Regions from separate parts of the Psychrobacillus sp. FSL K6-2365 genome, predicted to be linked through region 3. Evidence: riboswitches for the same ligand, from Rfam matches in the RefSeq annotation. Region 3 holds a riboswitch; each other region holds the start of a gene.
What was found. A riboswitch is a leader RNA that binds a small molecule or an ion and turns the genes downstream of it on or off. The one in region 3 is predicted to bind lysine.
Positions count from the first base shown of each region.

Region 1: it holds a riboswitch for lysine, as region 3 does, so the genes downstream of both, MKY29_RS15225 (Na+/H+ antiporter NhaC family protein) here and MKY29_RS21575 (transporter substrate-binding domain-containing protein) in region 3, are expected to answer to the same signal.
Region 2: it holds a riboswitch for lysine, as region 3 does, so the genes downstream of both, dapA (4-hydroxy-tetrahydrodipicolinate synthase) here and MKY29_RS21575 (transporter substrate-binding domain-containing protein) in region 3, are expected to answer to the same signal.
Region 4: it holds a riboswitch for lysine, as region 3 does, so the genes downstream of both, MKY29_RS13705 (aspartate kinase) here and MKY29_RS21575 (transporter substrate-binding domain-containing protein) in region 3, are expected to answer to the same signal.

Region 1 is NZ_JBBOOO010000001.1:3,035,857-3,043,537, forward strand. Features, by position in the region: gene lipA (lipoyl synthase) at 1-868, opposite strand, end outside; gene MKY29_RS15225 (Na+/H+ antiporter NhaC family protein) at 977-2,536, opposite strand; lysine riboswitch at 2,617-2,799, opposite strand; gene yunB (sporulation protein YunB) at 2,848-3,618, opposite strand; gene MKY29_RS15235 (bifunctional metallophosphatase/5'-nucleotidase) at 3,661-5,034, opposite strand; gene MKY29_RS15240 (sulfite exporter TauE/SafE family protein) at 5,211-6,029, opposite strand; gene MKY29_RS15245 (DUF72 domain-containing protein) at 6,030-6,881, opposite strand; gene MKY29_RS15250 (FAD-dependent monooxygenase) at 7,100-7,681, shown strand, end outside.
Region 2 is NZ_JBBOOO010000001.1:3,486,575-3,494,255, forward strand. Features, by position in the region: gene MKY29_RS17605 (polyprenyl synthetase family protein) at 1-1,212, opposite strand, end outside; gene MKY29_RS17610 (LLM class flavin-dependent oxidoreductase) at 1,893-2,951, opposite strand; gene MKY29_RS17615 (DHH family phosphoesterase) at 3,235-4,422, opposite strand; lysine riboswitch at 4,585-4,764, shown strand; gene dapA (4-hydroxy-tetrahydrodipicolinate synthase) at 4,991-5,878, shown strand; gene MKY29_RS17625 (YehS family protein) at 5,942-6,451, opposite strand; gene MKY29_RS17630 (methyl-accepting chemotaxis protein) at 6,618-7,681, opposite strand, start outside.
Region 3 is NZ_JBBOOO010000001.1:4,249,792-4,257,472, reverse strand. Features, by position in the region: partial or broken gene MKY29_RS21595 (cation:dicarboxylate symporter family transporter) at 1-76, shown strand, start outside; gene MKY29_RS21590 (hypothetical protein) at 209-340, opposite strand; gene MKY29_RS21585 (helix-turn-helix domain-containing protein) at 342-1,646, opposite strand; gene MKY29_RS21580 (YvrJ family protein) at 2,095-2,259, shown strand; lysine riboswitch at 2,723-2,906, shown strand; gene MKY29_RS21575 (transporter substrate-binding domain-containing protein) at 3,031-3,885, shown strand; gene MKY29_RS21570 (amino acid ABC transporter permease) at 3,948-4,709, shown strand; gene MKY29_RS21565 (amino acid ABC transporter ATP-binding protein) at 4,728-5,462, shown strand; gene MKY29_RS21560 (hypothetical protein) at 5,486-6,211, shown strand; gene MKY29_RS21555 (1,2-dihydroxy-3-keto-5-methylthiopentene dioxygenase) at 6,310-6,843, opposite strand; gene MKY29_RS21550 (methylthioribulose 1-phosphate dehydratase) at 6,859-7,473, opposite strand; gene MKY29_RS21545 (2-hydroxy-3-keto-5-methylthiopentenyl-1-phosphate phosphatase) at 7,470-7,681, opposite strand, start outside.
Region 4 is NZ_JBBOOO010000001.1:2,744,955-2,752,635, reverse strand. Features, by position in the region: gene MKY29_RS13735 (TetR/AcrR family transcriptional regulator) at 1-174, shown strand, start outside; gene MKY29_RS13730 (enoyl-CoA hydratase) at 193-966, shown strand; gene MKY29_RS13725 (electron transfer flavoprotein subunit beta/FixA family protein) at 992-1,765, shown strand; gene MKY29_RS13720 (electron transfer flavoprotein subunit alpha/FixB family protein) at 1,866-2,843, shown strand; gene trxA (thioredoxin) at 3,593-3,907, shown strand; gene uvrC (excinuclease ABC subunit UvrC) at 3,958-5,751, shown strand; lysine riboswitch at 5,941-6,119, shown strand; gene MKY29_RS13705 (aspartate kinase) at 6,215-7,447, shown strand.

The DNA of each region.
Region 1 (7,681 bases), 1.2 Mb from region 3:
GTTCATCTGCGTGATAACTACTTCTAACAAGTGGACCAGCTTCACAATGTGAGAATCCTTTGCTCATGGCAATTTTGCGCAATTCTCCAAATTCGGCTGGGGTATAGTATTTAAGAACTGGTAAATGCTTTTTGCTAGGTTGTAAGTATTGACCGATCGTCATTATATCTACGTTGTTAGCACGAAGGTCATCCATCACTTCTATTATCTCTTCATGTGTTTCCCCTAAACCTAACATTAACGAAGATTTTGTCGGAATACTTGGTTGCATTTCTTTTGCTCGACGCAGTAATTCAAGGGATCGATCGTATTTTGCTCTTGCACGAACTCTTGGAGTAAGTCTACGAACGGTTTCAATATTATGGTTAAGAATATCAGGTTTTGCATCCATAATATTACGGATATTCTGCTCAATCCCACCCATATCAGAAGGTAAAACTTCTATTGAAGTGAAAGGATTTTTTCGTCGAATCGCACGGATAGTTTCAGCAAAAACTTCAGATCCACCATCTTTTAAATCATCTCGAGCAACTGCTGTTACTACAACATGTTTTAGATTCATAATAACAACCGAATCAGCAACTCTTTCTGGTTCAGCCAAATCCAACTCATTAGGTAGTCCAGTTTTCACTGCACAAAAACGGCATGCACGTGTACAAATAGCTCCTAAAATCATAAATGTAGCTGTTCTACGTGAACCCCAACACTCATGTATATTTGGACATTTTGCTTCCTCACATACTGTATTTAGATTATTTTCACGCATTAACTTTTTAAGACCTTTGTATTCATCATTCGTATTTAACTTAATTTTTAGCCACTCTGGTTTTCTTTGGTACTCTGTTTTCGTTGGTTTACACGATGTCATTTCATCTCGACCCCATTCTAAATAAACTAACTACACTGTTGTCAATGTAACATATTATTTAATTGCAAACAACCATACAATTACCAGAGACATCCAATATTAAAATTGCTAAACTACTCTTTTACTTTTAAGACTCCATATAGAGAATAATAAGATAAGGATGATGACTACCGTTATAAATCCAAAGATAACGGAACCAGTAAGACCTAATACTAAATATCCAATTGCAGCAATGACTGCACTAACAATTGCATAAGGTAACTGGGTCATTACATGGTCAATTACGTTAACGCCTGCACCAGTTGCAGACATAATGGTTGTATCAGAAATAGGCGAACAATGGTCTCCAAATACTGCACCTGCTAAAACTGCTGCTAAAACAGGTAGTAGTAATTCTGGCTCTACTACCATAATGATGCTTGCACCTATTGGCAGTAAAATCCCAAACGACCCCCATGATGAACCAGTTGCGAAAGCCATAAATGCTGTTAAAACAAATAGTAGGAATGGGATTATCCCTACTGGAATATTATTTTCTGTAACGATTTTAGCTAAAAACTCACCAGTCCCCAGTGCATTGATTAAAAATGAAAGTGACCAAGCAAATATTAAAATACAAATAGCCGGTAACATTGAATTAATACCAGAAATAACTGCTTTCCCTAACAACCCAACATTCGCTTCTGGATTTTGTTTGAATTGACGAGTGTATAATAGTATTGCTAATATACTCGATACGATTCCACCTATAAATAATGAAAGTGGTACATCTGTGTTCTCAAAAATAACAAATAAGTTCATCACTTTACCTGAAGCCTGGTACCCTGTCCAAAACATTGAAGCTAGTGTAACAGCTATTAATGATAAAATCGGTAAAATTAAATCATTCACTTTTCCATAATTATTTTCCGGGAAATTACCTTGTAAATCACCTGGATTAGATTTATTTGGATCAAAAAGCACTCCTGTTTCTTTTGCACGTTTTTCATGTTTTTTCATCTCACCTAAGTCATTGTCTGTCCATGCTATAAAAAATACCATTGCAAGAGCAGCAATAACATAGAAATTCATCGGGGCCATTATCAGAAATGCCTGAAGTGGTGTATAGTCTGTTACTGCATAAGTAGCAAAAATAACACCTAACTGACTTATTAGAAATGCTCCCCAGCTAGAAACTGGAGAAACTACACAAATTGGTGCTGATGTAGAGTCTATAAAATAAGCTAACTTTGCACGTGATACTCGATGTGAATCTGTAATTGGACGTGCAATCTGTCCAACAGCAAGTGCATTAAAATAATCATCTACAAAAATAATAATTCCTAAAAAGACTGTTAATAGCTTAGATCCACGATTTGTTTTAATACGTTTAACAGCCCATGCTGCAAAGGCGGTACTTCCACCTGATAAGCTGACAATGGCGGTAATTACGCCTAGCATTAATATGAAAGATAATATAAAGATATTGTACACATTCAATCCATTTTCCCAAAACGATGTGATAAAGGAATCCCAAAGAATGTTTAATGAGTCAATTGGCGAAAAACTTTCTACTAATAAAGCTGCCGAAACGATTCCGACCCCTAATGATAATAAAACTCTCTTCGTAACAAGCACCATTACAATCGCTAGCAGTGGCGGTAAAATCGAAAATATCGTATTTTCCAAAACAAATCCTCCTAAATATAAAAAGCCAACCTAATGTATATATAGGTTGGCTTTTAGTTAAAATTTTAAGCATAAATTTTATACTCTGTAGCTCTCCATTTATACAAGTGTATAAATGACAGTGTTATTTTTGTTCAAAATAACCCCAACTAGATTTGTCTCGACGATCAGCATCTAATTTCGGCATAACTTCCTTCCGTTTACAATCACAGTTGTCATTCTCCTGTAAACTACTCTTAAGTCATGCGGCCTCTACCTATTCTTATTCATTTCCACTAGTATAGCAGTAAATACTATAATTTTAAGGTTTTTTATTTTTCTGGTAATGGTAGTGGAACTTCTATTGATGGAGCTGCATCACCATCGCCACCTGTGTATATATAAGGAACCTGGCCTTGTACAATCCCCATTGCAACAGGTATACTCTGTTCAACTGTACTCATTTTACTTGCTAGAGGAACGATTATTTGTACATTTACTTTAATGTGAATATTGACTTCTACATACGCATTATTAATACCAAATTTTGTAATCGAAGGTACTACATTCGATTGTACATTACCGATGACGTGAAAGCGTATTGGAATTTTCGGGCCTAAATTACCGATAAGGGGAATATTCGTCGCTTGCCCCATTGGCACGAAAAATACGACTCCACCTTGATCCTCCATCGTTTGTTTATCGTACTCGATGTCATCTAAGTAAGGTAGGCTTGAAAAGTCCCCCTGCTCAGCCTGCTCCAAATGGGCCTGAACTAATTGATTTGTATCAGCCAATACACGATTAATTATTTCTGTATTAAATCGTGTAGTTACCATTGTGGTACTATCTGAAGGAACCTCTTCGATTATGTCATTTACATCGAGCGTATTGGAAATTCTTGAGTTAATCGCTTTATTGATTACCATAGATGCTATTTTATTCGTTTGAACTTCTGCATATTGTAGATAGGTAGTAGTCAACTGCTCATTAATATAATAGATGAGACCTCCAACTGATAACAAGAAAGCAGTTAAAAAAATAGCTATTTTACGCTGATTAGTAAAGAAAGCAAATCGTTTTTTTTTCTTTCTATAGAACAAAAACAATCCTCCTAATTACTACATATGTAAGGAGGAGGACTTTCATGACTTATATTCATTTTTTTCTTGCTGTCCATACCATTTCACGATATCACGAATCATTTCAGGCATAAAGTATTGTTTTGGAGCGAACTTTAATGAAGGAAAAAAGTAACCGAAAGTAAACATATCTAAAGTTGCCAATGTATAGATTTTCTCGATTTCAAGTGGTATTTCATTGACTAACACAGTTCCATCTTCCAGCTCTTTAAGCTGTTCATATAGGATTGCTCCAAGATAGTTCCCTCTGAACCCTAGCCCCTTTACTTCAAGCTTTGGCCATTTTTCATTTTTTCCCGTACGAATAACCTCGAGTAGCTCTGCTCCAGTTAATGTAATAACACATGGATTAATCGGGTGAGGCAAACATTGGTGTAAGTCCCTTGCAGTAATTGGCCCCTGATGAAGATCCTTTAAGAAGATACCCGCCGGAAACATAGCACAGTTTGCATTAGTAAAGGAAAGTAATGCTTTTCCAAAAAAATGAGATAAATCGGATTCCATAAACCATTCCTTCTTTAATCTGAAAGGATTGTAGAAAGCAATACTAGACATTTCAGCTATTCCTTCATTTTCCCAAGCTAACTGCGTATCACTTGCGTTAGAGGGAACTGGCAATGTTTCTGTTCGAATTAATACCGCTTTCTTAGATTGGATAACCCTTTTCACATGATCAAACTCCAACGTTACAAGTCCAACATTCATACCAAATTTACCTGTCGCTGCTTGCAACGAATCCCCTATAACCTTACCTTCTTCAAAGGCGTGATGTGTATGTGACCCCAAAACCAAGTCTACTTGTGGAATTTCCAAAGAAATTATTTCATCCTGTGACATTCCTAAGTGAGACATACAAATAAGTACATCCACTTGTGGACGAAGTATAGTACATACCTCTTTCAGACGTGGAATCGGATCTTGAATATGCCAACCTAACTTTTCATAATAAATGCCATAATCTGCAGTTGCCGCAACAATTCCTATTTTAATGCCTGTTGGTGTCACATGTATTTTATACGGTAATACCCATGTAGGAATATTCCCTTCCAAATCAGTAAAATTGGATACGATCACTTCAAAATTAGCATCTATGTATAACGCTTCCAAGTCATTATGACTTAAGGTGATTCCCTCGTTGTTTCCAATCGTTACATAATCATATTGAGCGTCATTTAACAGTTGTACATTTCCCTTACCAAGAGTACCTTCTGTAAATATATTAGACCGATCCAAATGATCCCCAATATCTAACGTTAAATAGGAAGCTTCTGAACTATGGTTTTTCCGTCTATCATTGAGAAATTGATGAATAATTGGCCAATTTTCTAGATGACTATGTAAGTCATTTGTATGGTATATATAAATCGTCTCTCTCATTCTTCACCCACCTTAATCAAATAAGAATTGGCATATTTGCGTCCAGATTTTTATTGAGCTCGCTCGATAATTTCTTTAAAAATAGTTACATCCGCCAAAGACCATTAGTTTGTGAACCATCACTGTCACTTGTATATACTTTGCATACATCTCACTACTTATAGAGATGAATAAAGTTAAAGTAGTCCATCTAAAATAGAACGTATACCTAATAATAGAAGTACAATACGTAAAGCCAAAACAAGTGTATCAGAATTCAGCTTTTTGTTTAGCTTTGCTCCTATTTTTGCTCCAATATATGCAGCAGGAATTACTGGAATAGTATACAACCAAGGTACATTGCCTAATGATATATGCGTAACAGAGTTTACCATTGCTGATAAGAATACCATAAACATAGATGTACCAACTGCTACATGTGGGGGGAATAGGAATAATAAAATCATTGCTGGTACGATAATAGAACCTCCGCCTATACCAAATAGACCTGATGCAAATCCAACGCCAAAAGTTAATAATAATGCAAACCAAATTGGATATCCGTAAACATATGAATTATTTCCATCATTAAAGGTTTTCTTTTTCCCATTTTCCACAAACCATCGAACTGGCTTTAAACGATCTCGAACTAATAACAAAGTGGATAAGATAACAAGTAAAATACCAAAATATAAGTTAAAAGAAGGTAAATCCAAGCCCTTATTCACAAACGCCCCTAATATTGTCCCAGGAATACTACCAATAAAGAAAATAAACCCACTTCTAAAGTCGACCGTTTTGTTCTTCATATAAGATAGTGTAGAGGACAATCCTGTGAATATCATCATAATAACAGATAAGCCCACAACACTCTGAGGTGTAATATTTGGTATCAAGCCAAGAGTCGCTCCAAAAAACAGTGTAGCAGGTACTAGAATAACCCCTCCACCAAGACCAACCAAAGCACCGACAATTCCTGAGAAAAGACCACTAACTGCAAGTATAAGCCATTCCATTTAAAAATCTCCTTCAAATAAATCTAATTGTTTTGGAGCAAGCCCTTCAAAATCTATTCCTAGCATGTGCTGGAATGTTTTTGCATTGCTTGCCGCATGGCCACCAGAGTTATTATTAAATAAGACAATAACCTCAGTTGCTTGTTTCTCTAAATCCTCACAAACATTTTTAATAGAAGAAAGTTCTTCATTATTATAATCATATAAGTACCTTACTTCTCTCCACTTAACGTTATTGCCTGGATTCACCCATCCATATGTATTTCTGCCATGCAGTCTTACGAGTACCTTGTTTGTTGTTGCAATAGGAACTAAAGGTATACTCCCCTCACCAGCCTGTGGTTCATCGCAAACACTATGATGAAGATGATTCTCCCTCAAAAACTGAAGTGTGGAAGCTCTGAATTCAGGAGCATACCAGGATTGATGTCGAAACTCAACAACCACATCGAAATCCTTTAACTCTTCTCTAACTTTCCGTATATATTGTACGCTTTCCTTATTGCATTGGAACCAAGGTGGAAATTGAGCAAGTATCATCGATAATTTCCCTGCTTCTTTAAATGGCAAAATCGACTGTCGATACAATTCAAACATTTCCTCGAGCGAACTAAAAGGAAAATCTCCACGCAAATGACCAGTTATTCCCTGATAACACTTCACCACAAATTGAAAATTATCAGGTGTTTCTTTAATCCACTTTAAGCTATTTTTTATTGGTTGAATTGCGTAAAATGCCGCATCCAATTCCACAATGGGAAAGTGTGAACTATAATCTTGTAATCTTTCCTTACCAGATGACACGTACAAGTCCGGATGATCTCCCCAACCAGTTAGACCGATTTGAATCATTTCATCACCTCGCTATTTATTCAATAATATCATACCATTCAGTTTACTTCAGATATATAAATACCCTTATTTTCTTATTTTAGTCGGATATTCGCTGACGAACATTGTATTTAGCCTTGAAAAGATGGATTATAAGCTTTTGTTTCGCTAAAATATACATATGATAATATGAATGACCCATTTTGCTTATTTAATTAGAAACAAAGAGAGGAATTAATATCGTGAAAGTTGATGTATGTATCGTAGGTGCAGGTCCAGGGGGAGCACTTCTTGCTTATTTGTTGGCTAGAAAGAATGTTTCCGTTGTATTAATAGAGCGAACAAATCAAATTGGTAAGACGTTTCGTGGAGAGCATTTAAATGAAGAAGGCGAAGCGATTTTAAAAAAATATAATTTATTTGACGAAGTCGAGAAGCTAGGGCTTTTGAGAATGGAGAAACTTGAGTATTGGCAGAATGGTGAGTTATATAAAACAATTTTAGCAGATTCAGCTATAGGACATCTCGGCATTCATGTACCACAAGCACATTTGTTACAAGTACTAATAACAGCAGCGGAGCAATACCCAACCTTCCATTTAATGCTGAGCACGAAAGTAGATAAACTACTACAAGATGAAGAAGGAACATACACCGGCGTCAAAGCTTCACGCAATGAAGAAATAATAATCATTGAAAGTGAACTTGTTATTGGTGCAGATGGTCGTAATTCGACCGTTCGAAAACAAGCAGATCTAGCTGTAACTATCCGTAAACATGGCTTCGATTTGCTTTGGGCAAGAATTCCTGCACCAAAAAAT
Region 2 (7,681 bases), 760 kb from region 3:
AAATGGATTTATTAGATCTGGCCGTGTATCGTGATACTTCAAGTAGTAAGTATAAGGAGTTACCGCACCATCCTTCAGGTCATCAAACATATCTGCAAAATCGTCTGCCAGTTGATTGTAAATGCCATAAAAAAATGTTCGGCTGTCAAATCCCTCATCTTCAGGAGCTCCAATTACGGAACGAACAATCAATCGAGAAGAAGCAGATTTTAGAATAACTGGTATATACAGCTCTTCGTTTGTATATTTTGCATTAGTTAAATCCTTTTCTCGATCCACTTCTTGAGAATTAAAAAACACATAAGATTGCTCAAAAAAACTATTTCTTTTCTCTGGTCGTTGATGCGCCTTAATATATTCAAAAGCTTCTCGAAGTTCTGTGTGAATATATCGGATTAACTCTGCATTATTTCCAACCCAATCACCTAGTTCTGGCACTACTCCTGTAGTAAGTGTGCTACGTATCAGATAAGCGTATTGTTTTTCTTCTTCGTCCGATAAAATTTCTGCATCTAGGAGATCGTCGATAAACGGATAGGTAAGCCCGTAGGAATAACCGAGCCTAATAGCTTTATCAAGCCTCTGTTTCCTGTCTTCTACAGTAACTCCAACGTCCATCTCTTCATTCTCTTGCATAATTACTCCAGCAATGATTTTAATAAGTTTTCGCTGTGCATGCTCTGCATTCATTCCTGTTGGAATATTTGTGGATACATTTTTTAGTTTGTTGATCAACCATATGAAAGTCGATTCTACTCCTTCCTTCTGTGCAAGGCGATACAAAGCAGTCATACTGAATAGCTCCCCATCATTCTTACGGTCTGCCGTCGTAGATGTGAGCTGAGTTTTTAAACTATCCACTATACTGCGGATTCGATTTTCAGTGTCTGGAGAGTTCAATGCTTTACCTAAATCTCGCATAAAAATATAGGAAATGCTTCGATTCAAATAACTATCTAATTTCCCTGTATAATTGAGCCACTTTATATAATTGTGATACCCGCTAGTATTAGTTTTTCCTTTCCCTCTTGAAAACAAGGAAAATATGGGATGACGGATATGTTTATGTTTCCACAAATGTATATCTTCCGTTAGAACTTTCACATATGTCTTTTTTTGGGCCTGCGCATAAAGTGATTGGAAATAATGATTGGCCTTCTCCTCTGCTTGCTGGTAGCACTCATCGGCATTGATAATTATTTTCTCTTTCATATCATTACTCACCTTCACTTCTCTTTTATACGTTTTTCATACTAAATATTATTCTTATTATAACATTCAACCTATTTATAACTTGTTTTAAACATCTGAATTTACTACTCTTTCTATTTCTATGAGTGAAATCATTGCTTCATAATAAAAAAAATAAAAAAAACCAGGCAAAATGATTCCCGGTCCTCTTTCCTAGATATGCCGTTGATTTCCGCTCAGAACTGCGCTCCAATCAACCATGTACAAAAACTGATAATTGTAAGCAAGAACAACTAAATAAAAGTGAATTATATGATAAAATGTCCAGCTGAAATTAACGCTAGTAATAAGGGAAATCTTCTCAAGCATTACTCATTACTTTGATTGTAGTGCAAGGTCGAGACTCCTGCGGGATGAGGGAGTCAGATGAACCATCACAACGTATCCCAATGGTCGATGATGGTTCATCGCTTCTCCCGCGAAGGCCCACAGGATGTGGGTCACGAAGGCGTTGTCATACGAGGTGGCACTCTTAACCTTTGCACCATACCTGAAACGGAAGTCAGCGAGATTAATTATTCATGAAAATGCCTTGAACCCAGTGTTCACAGGTAAATTTTATATAATATCTTTTAAAAAAAGAGAACGAAAATCGTTCCCTTAGAGCTACTCATATATATTTTTTTTACGAAAGAACTTTATTAATTACTTTTACCTTCTGCTTCCCATCTAGCTATTTCCGCACGAACTTTCGGTGCCACTTCTTTACCTAGTAATTCTATTGCTTTCATCACGTCTTCATGTGGCATTGAACCAACTGGTACATGAAGCATAAAACGGGTGATACCAACATTTTTACGGAGAAATATAATCTTATCTGCTACGGTCTTTACATCTCCTACGTATAAAGCACCTTCCAAGCTACGTGCAGCATCAAAGGTTGAACGCGTATACGGACCCCATCCGCGTTCTCTGCCTAAAACGTTCATCGCTTGCTGTGTCGGCGGAAAAAATTTATCTACTGCCATTTCGGTACTTTCGGCAACAAAACCGTGCGAGTGGGATGCAACTGTCAGCTTGGACACATCATGACCTGCTTCACTAGCAGCTTTCTTATATAGCCTCACTAGTGGTTCAAACTGTAATGGACTTCCTCCGATAATCGCCAGCACTAGTGGCAATCCAAGGAAACCAGCTCGTGCAACAGATTGTGGAGTTCCACCACTTGCAATCCAAACCGGTAGAGGGTTTTGAACGGGACGCGGATATACCCCGCGATTCTGAATAGCAGCTCGATGCTTACCATCCCATGTAACCATTTCAGACTCCCGTATTTTTAATAGCAAATCTAACTTTTCTTCATACAGTTCATCATAGTCTTTTAAGTCATAGCCAAAAAGGGGGAAAGATTCGATAAAGGAACCACGTCCAGCCATGATTTCAGCACGACCATTAGAAATAGCGTCTAATGTAGAAAATTCCTCAAACACTCGCACTGGGTCATCAGAAGAAAGTACTGTTACAGCACTTGTGAGTCTTATTTGCTTCGTCCGTGAAGCAGCTGCAGCTAGAAGAACAGCTGGAGCAGAAGCCGCATAATCCTTTCGGTGATGTTCCCCTACACCAAATACATCTAACCCAACTTGATCCGCTAATACAATTTCTTCAACAACCTCACGTATACGCTCAGCATGGCTAATTACTTTGCCTGTTTTTACATCTGGTGTTGTTTCTACAAACGTTGTTATTCCAATTTCCATTTAATTTACCCCCTAAATTTCTGCGGTTTCATGTTTTTTATAATTAGTCTGTCGGCATTAATGATACCTTATCATTCTATTTATATTCAATTTTCCGGTTTTATTAGAGGTAGATATTTTTGGTTTAAATTACCACTCCGCAAGTACAGCTAGTTCAAGAGCAAGTAAATCCAGATTGAAAGAAAGTAAGTAAGGACACTCCGCAAGTACCGACTTCTTGAAAGCAAGTATTTAACAGACGAACGCAAGTAAATAGATTAAAATCCTTAGAATTGACAATTCATCATGAATTGTCTCTTTTTTTCACTTCACTCATTAAGTAATCAACGAACAAGTCATCCCTTACCAAAGCTGCCTCATAGTTTCTTTTTAGGAATCGCTCTCCTTCTTCAAAACTAGTAAAGGTTTGTCCTATTTCGGTTTTATTTTTTTCAAGTATCCAATCCTGATTATTTTTAGAATACAAAATGAACGTATCATTTTTTCTATTCATATAAAATGAACCAAATGATGATTGTTTCAAATTATATTGATTTCTTTTTGCATCTTCTAGTATCGGTAGCAGATGGAAAGTGTCCAAAACAAATAACTTATAAGCTTCTTCTGTTAAGGTACATCCAGATGCTTTTTGATGTCCTCCGCCGCCGAACTGACCAGCAACTTCAGATACATCAATATGATCATATATAGTACGAAGGGAAATTCTTTTCCCCCCCATAATTACTATCGCTATATAGTCGAGATGTGGATATTCTTTTCCTAGTTCATTGCCTAGCTCTGAATGGTAAGTTTCTGCATACACAATTCCTGCCAAATGTTCCCCTATGGTTGCTTGGACAATTTCTCTTTTCTTGCGACGAATATAACGGTCAATCTTGTCCGCTTCCATTTTCAATATTTTCTTTTCAAATTCATCAAAATCAAAATGATCACTTGTACGAAGTCTCTCTAATATTTTTTCTTCGAATTCTTCCATCGATATTAAATAGAATAGTGAGTTAAGCGAGTGAGCTTGGTGGTTCTCATTCTTCTCCCATTCCCATGTATCATACTGTCTAACTAATTCTACAAATTCTGTGAGTGCTGCAGTTGGTTCCAACAATTTATTTGTTACAAGATATTCATATAACAATGAAGTAGCTGAAGTTAATTTGCCTTCGTGATCTTCTACTAGAATATATCCCCACTCATAATCATTAAAGTGTAAGGCAGATTTGTGATGATCAATCAGTTGGACCTTCCCTTTTGCATTATAAAAGTCATTAAGCCTTTTTTCATTGTCCTCGTTTGGAGTCAAATCAGTTACAAATAAAAATGTATCTGGCTCATCATTTTCTAAAAAGTATTCAATCTCTCGATTAAGGGAGGAAATCGAATTATAACGCACCTTCACTTGCTCACCAAAAGCAAGCTTTGCTAAAATGCCACATCCGACACCATCTAAATCATTATGAGACAATAATTTATACATCCTTTTCACCTCTTGAATAGTATGGTTTTAACGTATGAAACTTATTAATTATACTGACCTTAAATAGCTTTATATTTATTTTACAGGTAAACTGTTGCATTAGTATTAAAAAACATGTATTATTTTAATAATTAAATATTCTCTTATTTCAAATACATTTGAAGTAAGGATAGAGGCGCGAAGACCATCAGTACACATTTGGAGGATAATGAGATCCTTTGATATTTGTGGAAAGGGGAATTTGCCGAAGTTGAAAGAATCTCATTTTTCTTGAAGCTGGTTCTGCTGTTGAATAAACACTGAATTGTCATATAGGAGACTATATGGAGGGCTATCTTACGCACGGAAATATTACTTTATTTCTATTGCAACAACGAGCCCTCGTTGTTGCTTTTTTGCGTCTACATAACTTGACTAAACAACCGTCAAGTTATGCCTCCGGCGGATGTCATAGATTTTGAATTTCGCTAGTGTAATTTAAAATCTTTACGCAATTACGCGGAGGCATAATTGATACCGCCCTTCTCCCTGAATTTTTAATAATATAACTAGAGGATGTGGAGAAGTTATGAATTTTGGACAAATATTAACGGCTATGGTGACTCCTTTTGATCATAATGAGGAAATAGATTTTCCAGCTACACGAAACTTAATAGACTATTTAATTGCCAATGGAACTGATGGTTTAGTCATATCTGGTACAACCGGAGAGTCTCCGACGTTAACAGAGGAAGAAAAAGTTAAACTGTTTAAATTTACAGTAGAAGTTGTGAATGGTAGAGTCCCGGTAATTGCTGGCACCGGCTCGTATAACACAAAAGCATCCATCGATTTAACAAGACAAGCAGCTGATGCAGGTGTCGATGGTATTATGCTTGTTGTTCCCTATTATAGCAAACCATCAAAAGAAGGATTGTACCAACACTTCCAAGCAATTGCTGCAGTTACATCTTTACCGATTATGTTATATAATATTCCCGGTCGGAGTGTTGTCAATATGTCAGTAGAAACCGTTGTAAGACTTTCCGATATTCCGAACATCGTAGCTATTAAAGAAGCTAGTGGGAATTTAGATACAATGGCTGAAATTATTCAAAATACACCTGAAAATTTTTCACTATATAGCGGTGATGACGGGTTAACAATCCCAGTAATATCGATTGGTGGAGCAGGAGTTATTTCAGTAGCATCACATGTTATTGGGAACGAAATGCAAACAATGATTGAAAAGTTTAATAGTGGCAATGTAAGAGAAGCTGCTAAGGATCATCGCAGTCTTTTACCTATCATGAAAGCATTATTTGCAGCGCCAAATCCAACTCCTGTAAAATCGGCATTAAATTTAAAAGGAATTCCTGTAGGTGGTGTTCGCTTACCTATGATTCCTTTGAATAAAGAAGAGCTGAATTCTTTACAAGAAGTATTATCCACATTGCAACAAACCGTGAAAATATAGCATTTTCAATTGTCTATAGAAAAAGAGGAAGAGCGAACTCAATTTAGAATTCGCTCTTCTTTATTAATTTCTGTATTTTACAGCTAATCCTTTAAGGAATTTGCGTGCAAAATTATCCCCGCATTCCTTATAATTACGATGCCCTGGTTTTCTTAAAATAGCACCTAGTTCACCTTTAGATACAATAATTCCGCCATCATCTAATACTTCCAGCATATCTTCCGTTGTTAACTGTAAAGCTACTTTTAGTTTCTTCAAGAGTATATTATTCACATGATCCTTCTGCTGTTCTGCAGGCTCTGGATTAGTAGATTGTGCCTGTTTTGGATCCTGTTTACCTCTTTTATGTATGATTAAACCATTCAAAAATGATTCCAACATCTTGTTGTTACACTTCATATGATTTTCATCTTCCACTACTTCAACATCATCATCTTCTTTTGATTTAGTAAGAATTTTAAGTACATCTTCTTTTGTAAGTTCAACGCCACCTAGTTTAAAAATCTCTACCATGTCTTTGTTTTTAATATCTAGGGCATATCTTAATCTGATTAATATATCATTATTTTCCATTTATTAACCTCCTATAAACTATCTATATAACCAACATCTTCTCCATTTTACACGATTTCAATTCCACTATGTTACTACCTTACAATTTAACTTTTAAATTATTTTCATAAAAAATAAATATGCCTGGTTTAACACAATTCAGAATTGCATTAGAACCAGGCACTTTTTATTCTGCTGTTTTAGCTGTTTTAAATTTAGAAACTGCATCAGCAAGGTTCATAGCAATTGTCGCCAAATGTTGGGAGCTTGCTACCACTTCTTCCATTGAACCAACCGATTCCTCAGCGGACGCAGCTGTCTCTTCTACACCAGCAGCAGATTCCTCTGAAACGGAAGCAATTTCTTGAACAGATGCATTAATCTGTTGGCTATTTGCGCTAACTTGGGCTAGATTCTTTGAAATCTGCTCTACTTTTTCTGTCATTGCATGAATACCAATTGTAATTTCTTTAAATTTTTCACCAGTACGTTGTATCTGATCTGTTCCATCTGTTACTTCTTTATAACCGTTCTCTAAAGTGGTAACTACTGATTGAGATTCATTTTGTATGGTTGCGACAATATCGGTAATTTCTCCAACTGAATGGGATACTTGCTCCGCAAGCTTTCTCACCTCATCTGCTACAACTGCAAATCCTTTTCCATGCTCTCCTGCTCTTGCTGCTTCAATTGCTGCATTCAAAGCCAATAAGTTTGTTTGATCGGCGATAGATTGAATAACCTCAACTAGGGTTGATATTTCATTCGTCTTGTCGTCTAATCCTTTTACTCGGTCCACAGAGCCTTTGACAATTCCATCGATATCTTTCATTTTATTAACGGATAGTTCCATTAACTGCTGTCCATCCTCCGCACCTAGTGTCACCAAGCGAGAATCTTCAACAATACCTCTACTCGATTCATCCGAACTTTGAATAGCTTGTGCAAAACCATCCATCATTTCAGAAATATCCGACGCACTGGACGCCTGTGTCTCGGCCCCATTTGCAAGCTCATGCATTGTGGTCGCGATTTGCTCACTACCAACTTTAACTTGTTCTGCTGATTGAGATAATTGCTCGGATTGACTTGATAATGTATTGGAAGCCAAATGTATTTCAGAAATAACATTTTGTAAATCTTGTTGCATCTCATTTGTAGCATTGACCAACATTCCAATTTCATCTTTTCGCTTCGTAATTAATGGTGACTTGGTTAAATCACCAGATGCAATTTCCACCAGTCTTTCTG
Region 3 (7,681 bases):
CAAGCTTTCTTCAAGTACCACCGATGGAGTGTTCTGGGTCACAAACATTATTATGAAATTTGCGCTATTTGGGGTAAAGGAAGTTCAACATAATAACTGTAAACAATAAAACCGGCTATCTATTTGGATGGCCGGTTTTTAAATCTCTGCTTAGCTTGAGTGGATAGTTCCAACGAATTGACCTCTTGAGCTTGTCGAGCAGCTAATTTTAAATATAAGAATTCCCTATAGACGTTGGTCTTGGTGTTTCTTCTTCACTAATGTGTTTAATATTGGTAGTAAAGCTTAAAGCCAAGATGACAACACTTGATAGGGTTAGCAATATAATCTTCTTTTTCATCTTATAAATCCTCCCATCTATTAATAAATTTTTGTTTAAATAGAATCTGATTTGATTTTTGATAGTATAAACTCGCAGCTTTAAATTTATTATGTTTAAAAAAGTAATCTGCTAGTAAAATCGAATACTTTTGAACATGACGTTCATCCTGTTCCTTTTCGAAATAATTTATAGCTTCCTTTAATAAATTTTCAAGTTCATTATTAAAATTGTGGTAATTTATATAAATTTGTAAGTGAAAATAATAGGAACTATTTTCTTTGTTAGAGTTTTTTCCCCCCACTATTTTATCTAAGCCTTTCTTACACCATTTGAGAACCTGTTCATGATCAGACTGCTTGGAGTACTCTTTTACAATGGATAGAATTGTTAATAAATACCCTTCAGCATTACAATCTTCTTCTTTAATTCTTAAACTAAGCTTATAAAACTCAATTGCTTTTTCATGACACCCTTGGATTGCATATAATGAACCTAGATTTTGATAAATCACCTCCTCATAATTAATCAGTTTATAATCTTTTGCCAGTTTCATCGCTAAATTATAGTTCTTTTCTGCTTCTTCATACTTTCTCATTTTTTTATGTGCAATTCCTATAACGATGTAATTATCAATTGCTCTTTCGAATAAAAGATTGTCCTTATAATAAAGTAATGATTTTGAAGCGAAATTGATTGCGTTAAAAAACTCATTGCACTTAAAGTACGTTAAACTTAGGACATTATAAAAATCAGCTATTTCCCATTCTTCATTTTTACCATTATTTATAAATCTTAAAGACATCTCTAATCGACTTAATGCTTCTTGATAATTTCCATCCAAATAACTATAAAGTCCTAAGTTTAGATTAATGATAAACTTTTGTTTCTCGTCCATACCATCTCTTATTTTTGCAATTACGTTATAGGTAGATTGCAGGCTATCCTCCTTATCATCAAGTATTAATAGGAGACGAAATAGATAAAGGTGATAACTATAATAATTATTTAGTTGTAAAAAATATTGATTTTTATTAGTGTATTTTTGCAAGGATTCTCTTATAAATTTTTTGTCCCTTTTTAATACTCCCATTTTGTACAGTTCAGATAACGATGCAATAACTTTATTTTCCTTTTCACTGGATACTTGATCTATTTCTATATTTAGTTTTTTAAGTAAAAACGTTATTACTTCGTCACTTGGAATAGTTAAATTATTTTCTATTTTGCTTAAGTAGGATGTAGAGCAGATTCCCTTGGCCAATGTGGTTTGTTTCATACTTTGGTTTAATCTTTCCGATTTTATTATATGACCTATACTACTCATTTTCTTCACCCCTTATGAATTAGTAATGTACTAATTCTTGAAAAAAACAAAATATCCTTTTTCAATCGTTCGACTTGAAACGACTGATACTTGGTTGAAAAGCATAATAAGTAGTAGAAAGTTGTAGAATATAGGGTTTTTACTTATCCAATTTTTATTAAAATATAGTAAAATTTCATTAAATTAAGAAATTAGTATTAGATATGTATTAATAATCTAAGATAGTAGAGCGTGTTTCCCAACTTATAGTTATTCTAAAAATACTAAATATTTAGTATAATATGATAAATATCAATTAATTTAATCCAAGGTGATTTTGGAATAGACTGATGGATGATTTTCCTCTTTTCGGACAAGTCAGCTCATTAGAATACAATTCGAAGGGGTTTACTCAACAGGTATATCAACGCTTAAGGAATGGTAAAAATTAAAGAAAGGGGGATAACGCATGATTGGCGAGGGAAACATTGTACAACTAATTGGAAACTTTGGATTTCCCATTGTAGTCACTATTTACTTATTGCATCGATTTGAAAATAAAATAGACGCTCTAGAAAATACCATTCACAATATAGCAAATGTTGTTAACAATAGCATAGAAAAAAGAAAGTAACATGTAACATGGATGAAACTGATATCCTGTTGATTATATAAATTGATAGAGAAAAAACTCTTTTTTAAGAATGGAAGTTAAGCTTATTTTCACTCTGAACCTACGATTTTCTTTAACGAAAATGACAGAAGTGAAAAGTAATCCATCCCGAGTGGCTAACTCAAAAAATGGATTACTTTTTTCATGTAAATCACAATATAATTTTTTAGTTTATTTTCCACAATTACTTCTACTTTCAAAAAATTGGTTATCCCTCTATTGACGATTTAACTTACCAAATAGATTACGTAAGCCCACAATCCAAAATAGAAGAATCATTAGCAGTATCTTTACTCTAAAATTGGTATATCTGATCATGTAGCTATTAATCTCAACGTATAAATAGTTTTTTCGAGAGTCAGTTGACAGATAAGTATGTCTAATGTAGACTATGAAACATAATTGAATACGACCTCACTTAGTATAGTGAGGTAGAGGCGCGATATTTAACAGTCCATAGTGGAGTTTGAGAAGCTATAATTCTATGGAGAAGGAAATGTCGCCGAAGTTAGTAATATTTCTCGGTATTACTTGCTGGGTCTGCAGTTAATAATTGCAGGACTGTCCATTATAAACATCCCGGTTTTTAATGGTGTGCTATCTCATTTGGGAAAAGTAGAGGATTTGGGCAACTATACATATTGCGACCTGAGTTCATCTCAGGTCTTTTTTTGTACAAGTTGTCTTTTTTTATAGGAACAAACATACACTGATAAAAAGGGAGTAATTAAAATGAAAAAGAGATTAGTATTTATAACGATATTCGCAAGCTTGTTATTATTATTAGCAGCATGTGGAACAGATGCTACTGAAACTTCAGGGTCTTCATCTGATAATAGTAAAGAAGCAGCAGTAGATACATTTACAGTTGGTTTAGAAGCTGGTTATGCACCTTTTAACTGGACACAACTAGATGACTCTAATGGTGGAGTGAAGATTGATGGTAATGCAGAATATGCTGGTGGATATGATGTGGAAATTGCTAAACGAATTGCTAACGGATTAGGAAAAGAACTAGTTATCGTCAAAACAGAATGGGACGGTCTTGTACCATCATTGCAATCAGACAAAATTGATGCAATCATAGCGGGAATGTCACCTACAAAAGAGCGTAAAGAAACAATCGACTTCTCGGAAAACTACTACACCTCCAACTTTGTTATGGTAGTGAAAAAAGGCGGTGCTTTTGAAGGGGCTACTTCGATTCAAGATTTTAGTGGTGCTAAAATTACAGGTCAATTAAATACATCACATTATGGTGTTATCGATCAAATTAAAGATGTGCAAAAACAACCAGCGTCAGATAATTTCGCGGCAATGCGTGTGGCATTAGAGTCTGGAGTTATTGATGGATATGTATCTGAAAGACCAGAAGGAATTAGCGCATCTTCTGCAAACGAGAACTTTGCAATGGTGGAGTTCACAGAAGGATTTAAAGCAAAGGAAGAAGATACAGCAGTCGCTGTAGGTTTGAAAAAAGGTAGTGACTTAACAGATAAAATTAATGAAATTTTAGCGGAAATAACGGAAGAAGAACGTCAAGAAATTATGGATAAGGCGATTAATAATCAACCAGCTGCTGAATAAAAATGATGTGATACCGGCTGCATCTTTTTGCAGTCGGTTTTTATATGGAAGGAGGGAAATGTATGAGCATTGAATATATTATTTCGATGATTACAAGTAACTGGCCGATGTTCCTTCGTGGAGCAGGAATGACACTACTAATCTCCATAATTGGTACGATTTTTGGAGCAGTTATTGGTTTGCTGGCAGGAGTTATTCGTACAATTCCTACGCCTGAGAGAAAGCTAAAACGTATTGTATTAAAAATAGTTAATCTGATTCTTTCTGTTTATATTGAGTTTTTCAGAGGAACACCAATGATTGTACAAGCAATGGTAATATTCTATGGCTCTGCACTAGCTTTTGGAATAGATATGGACCGTACAATGGCTGCAATATTTATCGTTTCGATTAACACGGGTGCTTATATGGCAGAAATTGTACGTGGTGGTGTCATTTCGATTGATAAGGGACAATTCGAGGCAGCACAAGCAATTGGTATGAATCACTTCCAAACAATGTGGGGTGTTGTTTTACCTCAAGTCATCCGAAATATACTGCCAGCAACAGGCAACCAATTTATCATTAATATTAAAGATACATCGGTATTAAATGTGATTGGTGTTACGGAACTATATTTTCAAGCAAAAACAGTTGCAGGAATAAGCTTTAAGTATTTTGAACCGTTCTTTATAGCATGTATTTTATATTTCGTCATGACTTTTACAGTAACATTAATATTACGTTATATAGAAAGAAAACTAGATGGACCAGAAAACTATAGCATGATTGGACAACCACCACCGCAACTTATGTTAACAAAAAGTAATACTAATATAGATTAAACGAAGGAGGAGAAATCTATGCAAAATGTCATCGAAGTTCAACATTTAAGTAAATCCTTCGGAAATCATGAGGTTTTAAAAGATATAGATTTTTCAGTGAACAAAGGAGAGGTTGTTTGCATCATTGGTTCCTCTGGATCGGGAAAGTCTACTTTACTTCGTTGTATAAATTTGTTAGAAAAGCCTAGTGGAGGGCAAATCATCTATCATGGAGAGAATATTTTAGATGAAAAACACGATATCCATGCTTACAGAAAAAAGTTAGGAATGGTTTTCCAACAATTTAACTTATTCAACAACCATAACGTGCTGAGCAACTGTATGGTTGGACAAGTAAAAGTGATAAAACGCTCTAAAGAAGATGCCGAAAAAATTGCTTTAAAATACTTAAAAGTAGTTGGAATGGATCAATATGTAAACGCTAAACCTAAGCAATTATCGGGTGGTCAAAAGCAACGTGTTGCCATAGCGAGAGCGCTATCGATGGAACCAGATGTTATGTTATTTGATGAGCCAACTTCCGCACTTGATCCAGAAATGGTTGGAGAGGTGCTTAAGGTGATGAAAGAATTAGCGGGCACAGGACTTACTATGTTAATAGTTACACATGAAATGGAGTTTGCTAAAGAAGTTGCTGATCGAGTTGTTTTTATGGATAAAGGAGTAATTGCTGAGGAAGGAACGCCTGAACAAATCTTTAACAATCCAAAGGAAGATCGAACAAAGGCTTTCTTAAAACGAACATTAAGCTAACAACAGCATGGGGGAATCGATAGGTGAACCTTTTCAATCTGATTAAAAAAGATCAGGAATACTGGCTTGTGGATCAACTAAAAGTATCTTATGTTCCAAACATTGATTACTTAATTGCATTTGATAAAATATTAGCAGAGTGGAAAGAAGAAAAAGTAGCATATTTATCACTATTAATAGATGAAGAGAATGAGGACTGGATCTTCAAGCGTCGGTTTAAAAAAGTGTCTTCTATTGTAGAATACACAAAGACATTGGAAGGACCATTTATAAGTTCTGGTAGCTTTCAAGTACAATCTCTTTCCGATAGTCATATGACTGATTTGGCTTTTGCTACATTGTACGATTCATGTAGGAGTGGTTCAGCTAACAAAAATAATATATTTACTATCAATCAAATAATGGAATCACTTGAAAGTGAAATAGGTGTTAAGTGGCGAGACCATTGCTTTATCTTTTCTCAAAATGCAATGAACTACGGTATTAGTATTCCACATATTGAACAAGGGACTACTGATGAGGGAAGAATGTTTTACTTTGGGGTTGTACCAGAACAACGATGCAAAGGATACGGAACGATATTTCATGCTATTTCATTAGAACTCTTGGAAAATTTTGGTGCGAAGGTATATGTGGGAAGCACAGATACAAATAACAAGCCCATGAGACGTATTTTTGAGGCTAATGGATGTATATTACGAGATATAAAAGGAATTTACCGAATAGACATAAAAAAGTGGAATTCATAAAATGAGTCCACTTTTTTTGTTTTAGAAAGAAATAGCCGCAGAAGCAGTAATTGACTACCTTATCGTTATTCATTTATTCCTAGGGTAAGTAGGTATTTTTATTGTTCTACTACTTCATCTTGGTAAACTGGAACCCATCCCTCTGTTGTTACAAAAATGCGAACAGCAACAACTTTACGATCCTCAGATAATGTGAAGTAGTGTGTAATATTCTCGGGCACAGATATCAAATCACCAGGTGAAAGATGAACTTCAAAGTAGCGTTCATCCTTGCCTTGTATGATGAAGACACCGTGACCACTTACAATATAACGAACTTCATCGTCGGTATGAAGGTGCTTTCGTTCGAAATTTTTTAACAGTTCGTCTAGGTTAGGGTTAGAGTCAGATAGAGAAATAATATCGGCGGACTGGTACCCGCGACGAGTTGAGATGTCGTCTATTTCACTTTTGAAAGCTTTTAGAATCTCTTGCTTTTCATCGTCGTCTAAGTTAAATTTTTCACGAAGGTTTTCTGGTAACTTGTCTATATCCCAATGTTCATAAATTACTTCCTGACTTTCTAAAAATGCTTCTACCTCGTTTTGTGCTTCAATTGTTTCACTTGTTTCTTGGATTTTAATAATAGCCATCAAGAATCTTCCTTTCTATTTTAAGTGTATTTGGTGTAATGCTAATTGATACTGAAATAAAAACTCACAAGCTTCTAGTAATTTTTTTGCCTCAAACCCATCTTTTCCCCAAACAGTTATACCATGGTTACGAATAAGGATTACTCCTTTGTCAGCAGAAATATAAGTTGTAAACACTTCCGCAAGTTTGGGAATATGAGCGTAGTTAGGAATAATTGGTATGGAGAGTATTGCATCTTCTTCCCACATACCAAAAGCTTTAATGAGTTCAATGCCTTGAAAATCTACTGAACCTTTATCACCGTACAACTCAGAGATAACGTTATTTGCAACTGTATGGATGTGAAGACTGCAAGCAGCATTTGTTTCTCGATATATTGCACAATGGAGTAATGTTTCAGCAGATGGTTTTAAAGGAGTATTTTCTACTGGTTTTCCAGTAGCATCAACAAGCAAAAAGTCTTCCGATGTCCTCTTTTTTTTATCTTTACCACTTGCAGTTACTAGAAACTCCAAAGGATTATCACGTACTTTAATAGCGAGGTTTCCACTAGTTCCCATAAACCAATCTCTTGCAGCGAGTTCATCTTTTATGTCCGCAAGTTCATCCCATTTATCTTGTAATGTCATAATTTCACGCCTAACCTAGCGTTCATAATGTCTATCACATCGTGGAAGTTTTCAAAAGGTTCATAGGGAATATTTAATTCCTCACACTTTTCGATTAAGAAATCCCTTGCAATAATGATATCTCCTAATTTTGCCGCTTCTAAATCGGTAATGGAATCCCCAATTACAACACTCATAGCATCTTGGTCAAGAAGTGTACGAATAATAG
Region 4 (7,681 bases), 1.5 Mb from region 3:
GGAATTGAACAAGGAGAATTTGATCATTCGATTGATATTCGCTTAGCAAGACAAATGGTTTTTGGTACAATTGATGAGACGACTACTACTTGGGTAATGAACGAGCATAAATATGATTTAGTTGATCTAACAAGTAAAGTACATCGTCTATTGTTAAATGGTGTAAAAGTTTAACGAAGGGGGAGTGGGGAAATGGAATTTCTGTCATGGAATATTGAAGATGGTGTAGCTACAGTAACACTAAATCGTCCACCAGCAAACGCTTTGGCAAGAGGGGTTATATTAGAAGTCAATGAGTTATTGGATGCTGTAGAACATGATGATGCAGTTCGAGTAATCTTGCTAAAAGGGGAAGGAAGATTTTTCTCCGCCGGAGCAGATATAAAAGAATTTACCTCGATTACATCTGGAGCGGCATTCTCTGAGCTTGCTGCAAGTGGGCAAACAATTTTCGAAAGAGTGGAAACTTTCTCGAAACCCGTTATTGCTGCAATTCATGGTGCTGCACTTGGCGGAGGTCTTGAACTTGCGATGAGTTGTCATATCCGACTTGTTTCAGAAAATGCAAAGCTTGGGCTACCTGAATTACAACTAGGACTAATACCGGGGTTTGCTGGCACACAACGTTTACCCCGTTATGTAGGGTTTGCAAAAGCAGCAGAAATGTTGTTAACAAGTGATCCTATTAGTGGGAAAGAGGCAGCTCAGTTAGGACTTGCTAATCATGCTTATGCGGAAGAAGAATTATTTGATCATGCCAAAAAGCTTGCAGTCAAGATTGCTAAGAAAAGTCCAATTGCAGTTAAAAATGCATTAGAAATGCTTCAGTATGCTAAACCAGCTTCCTATCATGAAGGTGTTAAAGCAGAAGCAAATGCTTTTGGAACTGTATTTGTATCAGAGGATGCAAAAGAAGGTATTTCTGCATTTATTGAAAAAAGAGAACCAATATTTAAAGGTAAATAATATTTTACATTGGGAGGATATCTAAATGAACATTTATGTATTAGTAAAACGTACATTTGATACAGAAGAGAAAATCGTAGTAAGCGGGGGTAAAATTCAAGAAGATGGTGCAGAATTCATCATTAATCCATACGATGAGTATGCAATAGAAGAGGCAATACAAGTTCGTGACGCACAAGGTGGAGAAGTAACAGTTCTCACGATGGGTGGCGAAGATGCTGAGAAGCAACTTCGTACTGCACTAGCAATGGGTGCAGATAAAGCGGTACTTATTAATATAGAAGATGATGTAGAAGAGTTAGATCAATTTACAGCTGCACATATTATCTCTGAGTACTTAAAAGATAAAAATCCGGATTTAATATTAGCAGGTAACGTAGCGATTGATGGTGGATCCGGACAAGTTGGGCCACGAGTTGCTGAGAGCTTAGGCATTAACTATGTAACTACTATTACAAACTTAGAGATTGATGGAACTACAGTAACAATTAAACGTGATGTTGAAGGAGATACGGAAGTATTAGAAACTTCATTGCCATTATTGGTTACTGCTCAGCAAGGTCTAAATGAACCACGCTATCCATCTCTTCCAGGGATTATGAAGGCAAAGAAAAAGCCTTTAGAAGAAGTTGAATTAGATGATTTAGATATAGATGAAGATGATGTAGAAGCAAAAACAGAAACAATCGAAATTTATTTACCTCCTAAAAAGGAAGCTGGAAAAGTATTAGAAGGCGATTTAGCTGATCAAGTAAAAGAGTTAGTTCATTTACTTCACTCGGAAGCAAAAGTCGTTTAACTTCATACAGCAAATATTGTACTGCGAAGAGTTCGCACAGGAGAAAATGTGCCAATGCATATTTGATTCGTAATAATTTTAATATTAGGAGGAAAAAAGCATGTCTAAAAAAGTATTAGTATTAGGAGAAGCACGTGAAGGTGCTCTTCGTAACGTATCATATGAAGCGATCGCTGCTGCTAAACAAATTTCTAGCGGCGGAGAAGTTGTTAGTGTTCTATTAGGAGATTCCGTGGGAGAACTGGCTAATGAGCTTGGAAAATATGGCGCTGATCGTGTAATAACTGTGGAGCATCCACATTTAAAACAATATACATCAGACGGTTATGGTCAAGCATTGCTGGCTGTGATTGAACAGGAAAATCCAGAGGCAATCGTATTTGGTCATACAGCACTTGGGAAAGATTTATCTCCTAAAATTGCAAGTAAACTACAAATTGGTTTAGTATCAGACGTAACTTCTATCGAAGGTGAAGGAGATGCGGCCGTATTTATCCGTCCAATATACTCTGGTAAAGCTTTTGAGAAAGTTAAAGTAAAAGATGGTATTGAATTTATCACTATTCGTCCAAACAATATTGCGCCTCTTGCAAAAGATGATAGTAAGTCAGCGGAAGTATCTTCTATGTCAGTAGATATAACTAATCTTCGTACTATTATTAAAGAAGTAGTTCGTAAATCTACAGAAGGTGTAGATTTATCGGAAGCGAAAGTTGTTATCGCTGGTGGTCGCGGAGTTAAGAGTGAAGAAGGATTTGCACCTTTAAAAGAACTTGCAGACGTACTAGGTGGAGCAGTTGGAGCTTCTCGTGGAGCTTGTGACGCTGATTATTGTGATTATTCATTACAAATCGGTCAAACAGGTAAAGTGGTAACTCCGGATCTTTATATTGCAGCAGGTATTTCTGGAGCGATTCAGCATTTAGCAGGGATGTCTAACTCGAAAATTATTGTAGCTATCAACAAAGATCCAGAAGCAAATATTTTCAAAGTTGCAGACTATGGTATCGTTGGAGATTTGTTCGAAGTAATTCCAATGCTTATAGAAGAGTTCAAAAAACTTAAAGTAAACGCTTAATAATAATGGAGACTGTACAAAACTACAATTTTGGGCAGTCTTCTTTTTTGTAGAATAAAGTATATGAAAATGTACCGTGTACACTGTCTTCATAAGATTTTAAAGAATGAATAATCCTGTGATTTTCGTTACATGTGGACGCTTTCCGCGGGCATTGCCTCAGCCTCCTCGCTGCGCTGCGGGGTCTTCGCCTAACGCTTTTCCCGCTGGAGTCGCCACATTTCACTACAATCAATTATAGCTTAGTACTATAATATAAATTTTGACAAAGCAATGTTAAGATTGATCCAATTTTAGAAAGCGTTAATACTGTTGTCGAATATGAATTAGAAGAAATGCTATTGTTTAAAGATAGTTGATGACAGTGAATTTTCTTTGTATAATGGTCCATTTCAACACATCGGATCTAAATATACTACGAATAATTAAGTGAGATTGCATTCAACTATCTTTTTACTAAAAGTGTACACGGTTGATTGGAGCGTAGGGGCGGCGACTCCAGTGGGAACAGTGAGACAGATGAAACAACCCATCGAACGCGTAGCGGAGGGGATAGTTCATCGCTCAACCCACGGAAAGCGTCTGCCCGGAGCGGAAATCGTCAACGGTATATCTATGTTTATGTTCTTACAGGATCGGGCGTATTGCACGGTTTTGTTATCGGTTGTTTTGTTTCAAGCTAATATGTAGATGTTGATATTTCTGTCTGTTATAATCATTACATAGTAGACAAAGGAGGAATTTTTAATATGGCAATAGTTCACGGAACAGATCAAACTTTTAATACAGAAATAGAAGAAGGTTTAGTATTAGTAGATTTTTGGGCAACATGGTGCGGACCTTGTAAAATGATAGCTCCAGTATTAGAAGAAATGGATGCTGAAATGAGCGATAAAGTTAAAATCGTAAAAGTAGATGTTGATGAAAACCAAGCGACTGCAAGTCAATTCGGTATTATGTCTATCCCAACACTAGTATTATTTAAAGATGGCCAACCTGTAGACAAGGCTGTTGGGTTCCAACCAAAAGAAGCATTAGTACAATTAGTAGAAAAAAACGCATAATTCAAAACCGGGTGCTACATAGTACCCGGTTTTTTTAAACAGGTGATAATATGAATAATGATTTGATCGAACAAAAGTGTTCCATCCTACCAGATGAGCCAGGATGTTACTTAATGAAAGACCGACAAGGAACTATTATCTATGTAGGAAAAGCAAAAATATTAAAAAATCGCGTACGCTCATATTTCAAAGGAGCTCACGACGGGAAAACGCTTCGATTAGTACAAGAAATTGTTGACTTTGAATATATCGTCACTTCATCTGAGGTGGAAGCTTTAATACTCGAGCTCCATCTTATTAAAAAACATGATCCTAAATACAATATTATGTTAAAAGATGATAAAACGTATCCATATATTAAAATTACTGCTGAAAAAGATCCGAGACTGATCATTACAAGACAAGTTAAAAAAGATAAAGGGAAATACTTTGGACCTTATCCGAATTCTCATGCGGCACATGAAACGAAAAAACTGCTGGATCGTTTATATCCACTTCGCAAATGTCAAAAAATGCCGAATAGAGTATGTCTTTACTATCATATGGGTCAGTGTCTAGCTCCATGTGTGAAAAAAATTGAAGCAAGTGCTTATGATAAAATCATTCATGAAATTACTAGTTTCCTGAATGGCGGGCATACGCAAGTGAAAAAAGAATTGGTTACGAAGATGAATTCAGCTGCAGAAGCGCTTGAATTTGAGAGAGCAAAAGAGTACCGTGATCAGATTTCACATATTGAACAAGTTATGGAAAAACAAAAAATGACGATGAATGATTTCACAAGCAGAGATATTTTTGGTTTCCATGTGGATAAAGGGTGGATGTGTGTTCAAGTATTCTTTATCAGACAAGGGAAGCTTATTGAAAGAGATGTTTCTTTATTTCCAATCTTCCGAGATCCAGAGGAGGAGTTTATAACATTTTTAGGTCAATTTTATGCGAAATCAGAACATATTAAACCAAAAGAAATTTATGTTCCTTTGAGTACGGATATTGACTTGGCTTCAAAACTGTTAGAAATGAAGATTTTCGTACCACAAAGAGGGACGAAGAAAAATCTGGTCGAATTGGCGGAAAAAAATGCTAAAATTGCACTGACGGAGAAATTTCATTTAATCGAAAGACAAGAAGAACGGACGATAGGCGCGATAGAACAGCTTGGTGATTCGATGAATATTGCACCTCCAATGCGAATTGAAGCTTTTGATAACTCTCATATTCATGGGACTGATGCGGTATCTGCAATGGTTGTTTTTATTGATGGTAGAGCCAGCAAAAAAGATTATCGTAAGTATAAAACTAAAACCGCAGCTAAGCATGATGATTACGGAGCAATGCGCGAAGTTGTACGTAGAAGATATACTCGTGTACTTAAGGAAAACTTGCCACTGCCTGATTTAATCATTATTGATGGAGGAAAAGGACAAATTGAAGCTGCACGAGAAATTATAGAGGATGAATTGGGGTTAGATATTCCAATTGCAGGTCTTGCAAAGGATGGCAAGCATCAAACTTCTCAGCTTATCTATGGAGACCCTTTGGAACTAATACCGATGAAGCGGACGAGTGAAGGTTTTTATTTGCTACAACGTATTCAAGATGAAGTCCATCGTTTTGCTATAACATTCCATAGGCAACAAAGAGGGAAGCATACTATTGCATCATCTCTCGATGGTATAGAAGGAATCGGACCTCAACGGAAAAAGTTATTATTAAAGCATTTTGGTTCCTTAAAGAAAATACAAGCTGCTAGTAAAGAAGAGTTTATGGAAGCGGGTCTTCCTAGTAAGCAAGCAGAGATCATGGTTAATCATTTTCAGAAAAATATATTGTCTTCTGAATAATCATGTGTTATGGTTGAAACAATTTAACTTGACTCAGTACAAAACGTCGCAAATACGTGGTTAAAAATTGCTGATTCAAGTTAAGCCTCTGGCGGATGTCATAGATTTTGAAGGAGTTAATGCGTAAGCACAATTCAAAGTCTGGAGGCATTTACACCGAGGCGTAATTGAATATTTCACTGTATTTTAAGTGAAGATAGAGGTGCGATTAGACATCAGTACGCAGCAGGAGGAAGGAAAGTTCCTAGAATGGCTGTGGAAAGGGTTTTTCGCCGAAACATAGATTAGCTTTTCCTATTCTATTGTTGGTTCTGCATTTAATAGATGTAGAATTGTCAGAATTTATATTCTGGAGGGCTATCTCACATGGGCAGATTTTTTGGACCGTGTATGAGACAATGCTTTTCACAATATGTGGAAAGCATTTTTTAATCCTTACAGATTAATTAGGGAGCGGATGTTCATGACTAAAATTGTAATGAAATTTGGCGGTACTTCAGTTGAATCAACTGGAAAAATTGAAAATGTTGCTACTCGAGTGAAACGTGAGAAAGATAAAGGACATGATATTGTTGTTGTAGTATCTGCAATGGGTAAAACAACGGATGAATTATCAAACCTTGCTTTTGAATTAGCAGAATCACCATCAAAACGTGAAATGGACATGCTCTTATCCAATGGGGAGCAAGTTACGATGGCTTTACTTTCTATTAGGTTAAATGCAATTGGGATAGATGCCATTTCTCTGACCGGTGCTCAAGTCGGTCTCATAACAGATGATATACATAGAAATGCAAAAATACTGAAACTGGATCCCGCTAAAATTGATAGTTTACTTGATTCAAATAAAGTGGTTATTGTAGCAGGTTTTCAGGGGATATCAGAAGAAGGAGAGATTACAACCCTTGGCAGAGGGGGATCTGATACAACTGCTGTAGCTATTGCTGCTTCTATCAAAGCAGAAATTTGCGATATTTATACGGATGTTGATGGTATTTATACATCAGATCCGCGCTATATCGAGAATGCTCGAAGGTTGGAACAACTTGAATATGACGAAATGCTAGAACTAGCTAATTTAGGTGCAGGGGTATTGCATCCACGTGCGGTTGAATTCGCTAAAAACTATAAGGTTCCATTAAGAGTTCGCCCAAGTTATAAAGATGGAGAAGGAACGATTTTGAAGGAGGAAGTAGATGTGGAAAATAATTTAGTAGTTCGTGGGGTAGCTTTTGAATCCGATATCGTTCGATTAACTATAGAATACGAGGTGCCATTTAACGGTTCTTTAGCTTCTATTTTTACTACTTTAGCTGCAAATCATATTAACGTGGATATAATTGTCCAGTCGATAGTTGATGGAGTGAAACCCGCAGTTTCTTTTTCAATTAAAAAGGAATCCTTGGCTGAAACAATTACAGTTTTAGAAACACATAAACAGGAGCTTGGTTTTACTTTCGCAGATTTTGAAGTAGGTCTTTCTAAGGTTTCTATTGTTGGTTCAGGGATGGTTTCAAACCCAGGGGTGGCTGCTCAAATGTTTGACCGATTAAGAAAAGAGAATATTCCTGTGAAAATGGTAAGTACATCTGAGATAAAAGTGTCAGTTGTCGTACCTCAGCAGCATATGATAGAAGCTGCTAATGCATTACATGACGAATTCGATCTTGCATTAACGCATCAATCAGTACAATAATTTATAGTTTAAAGTACTGTTGAAATTAAACTATCTCAAATAAAATCAAAAAAAACAGTCAAAAAGATGCTTGGTTCTTAAAGTTTAAAACCTGTTTCTACCGTTTTCAGCAGACTTTGGACAGACTTATTGCTATATTACTACCGTTTGATTTTTATCACAACGACGCGTTAGCGAGGGAGATAGCTCATCACTCCCCCGTGGAAAGCGTCCGCCTGTTTCTGCATCGCATCG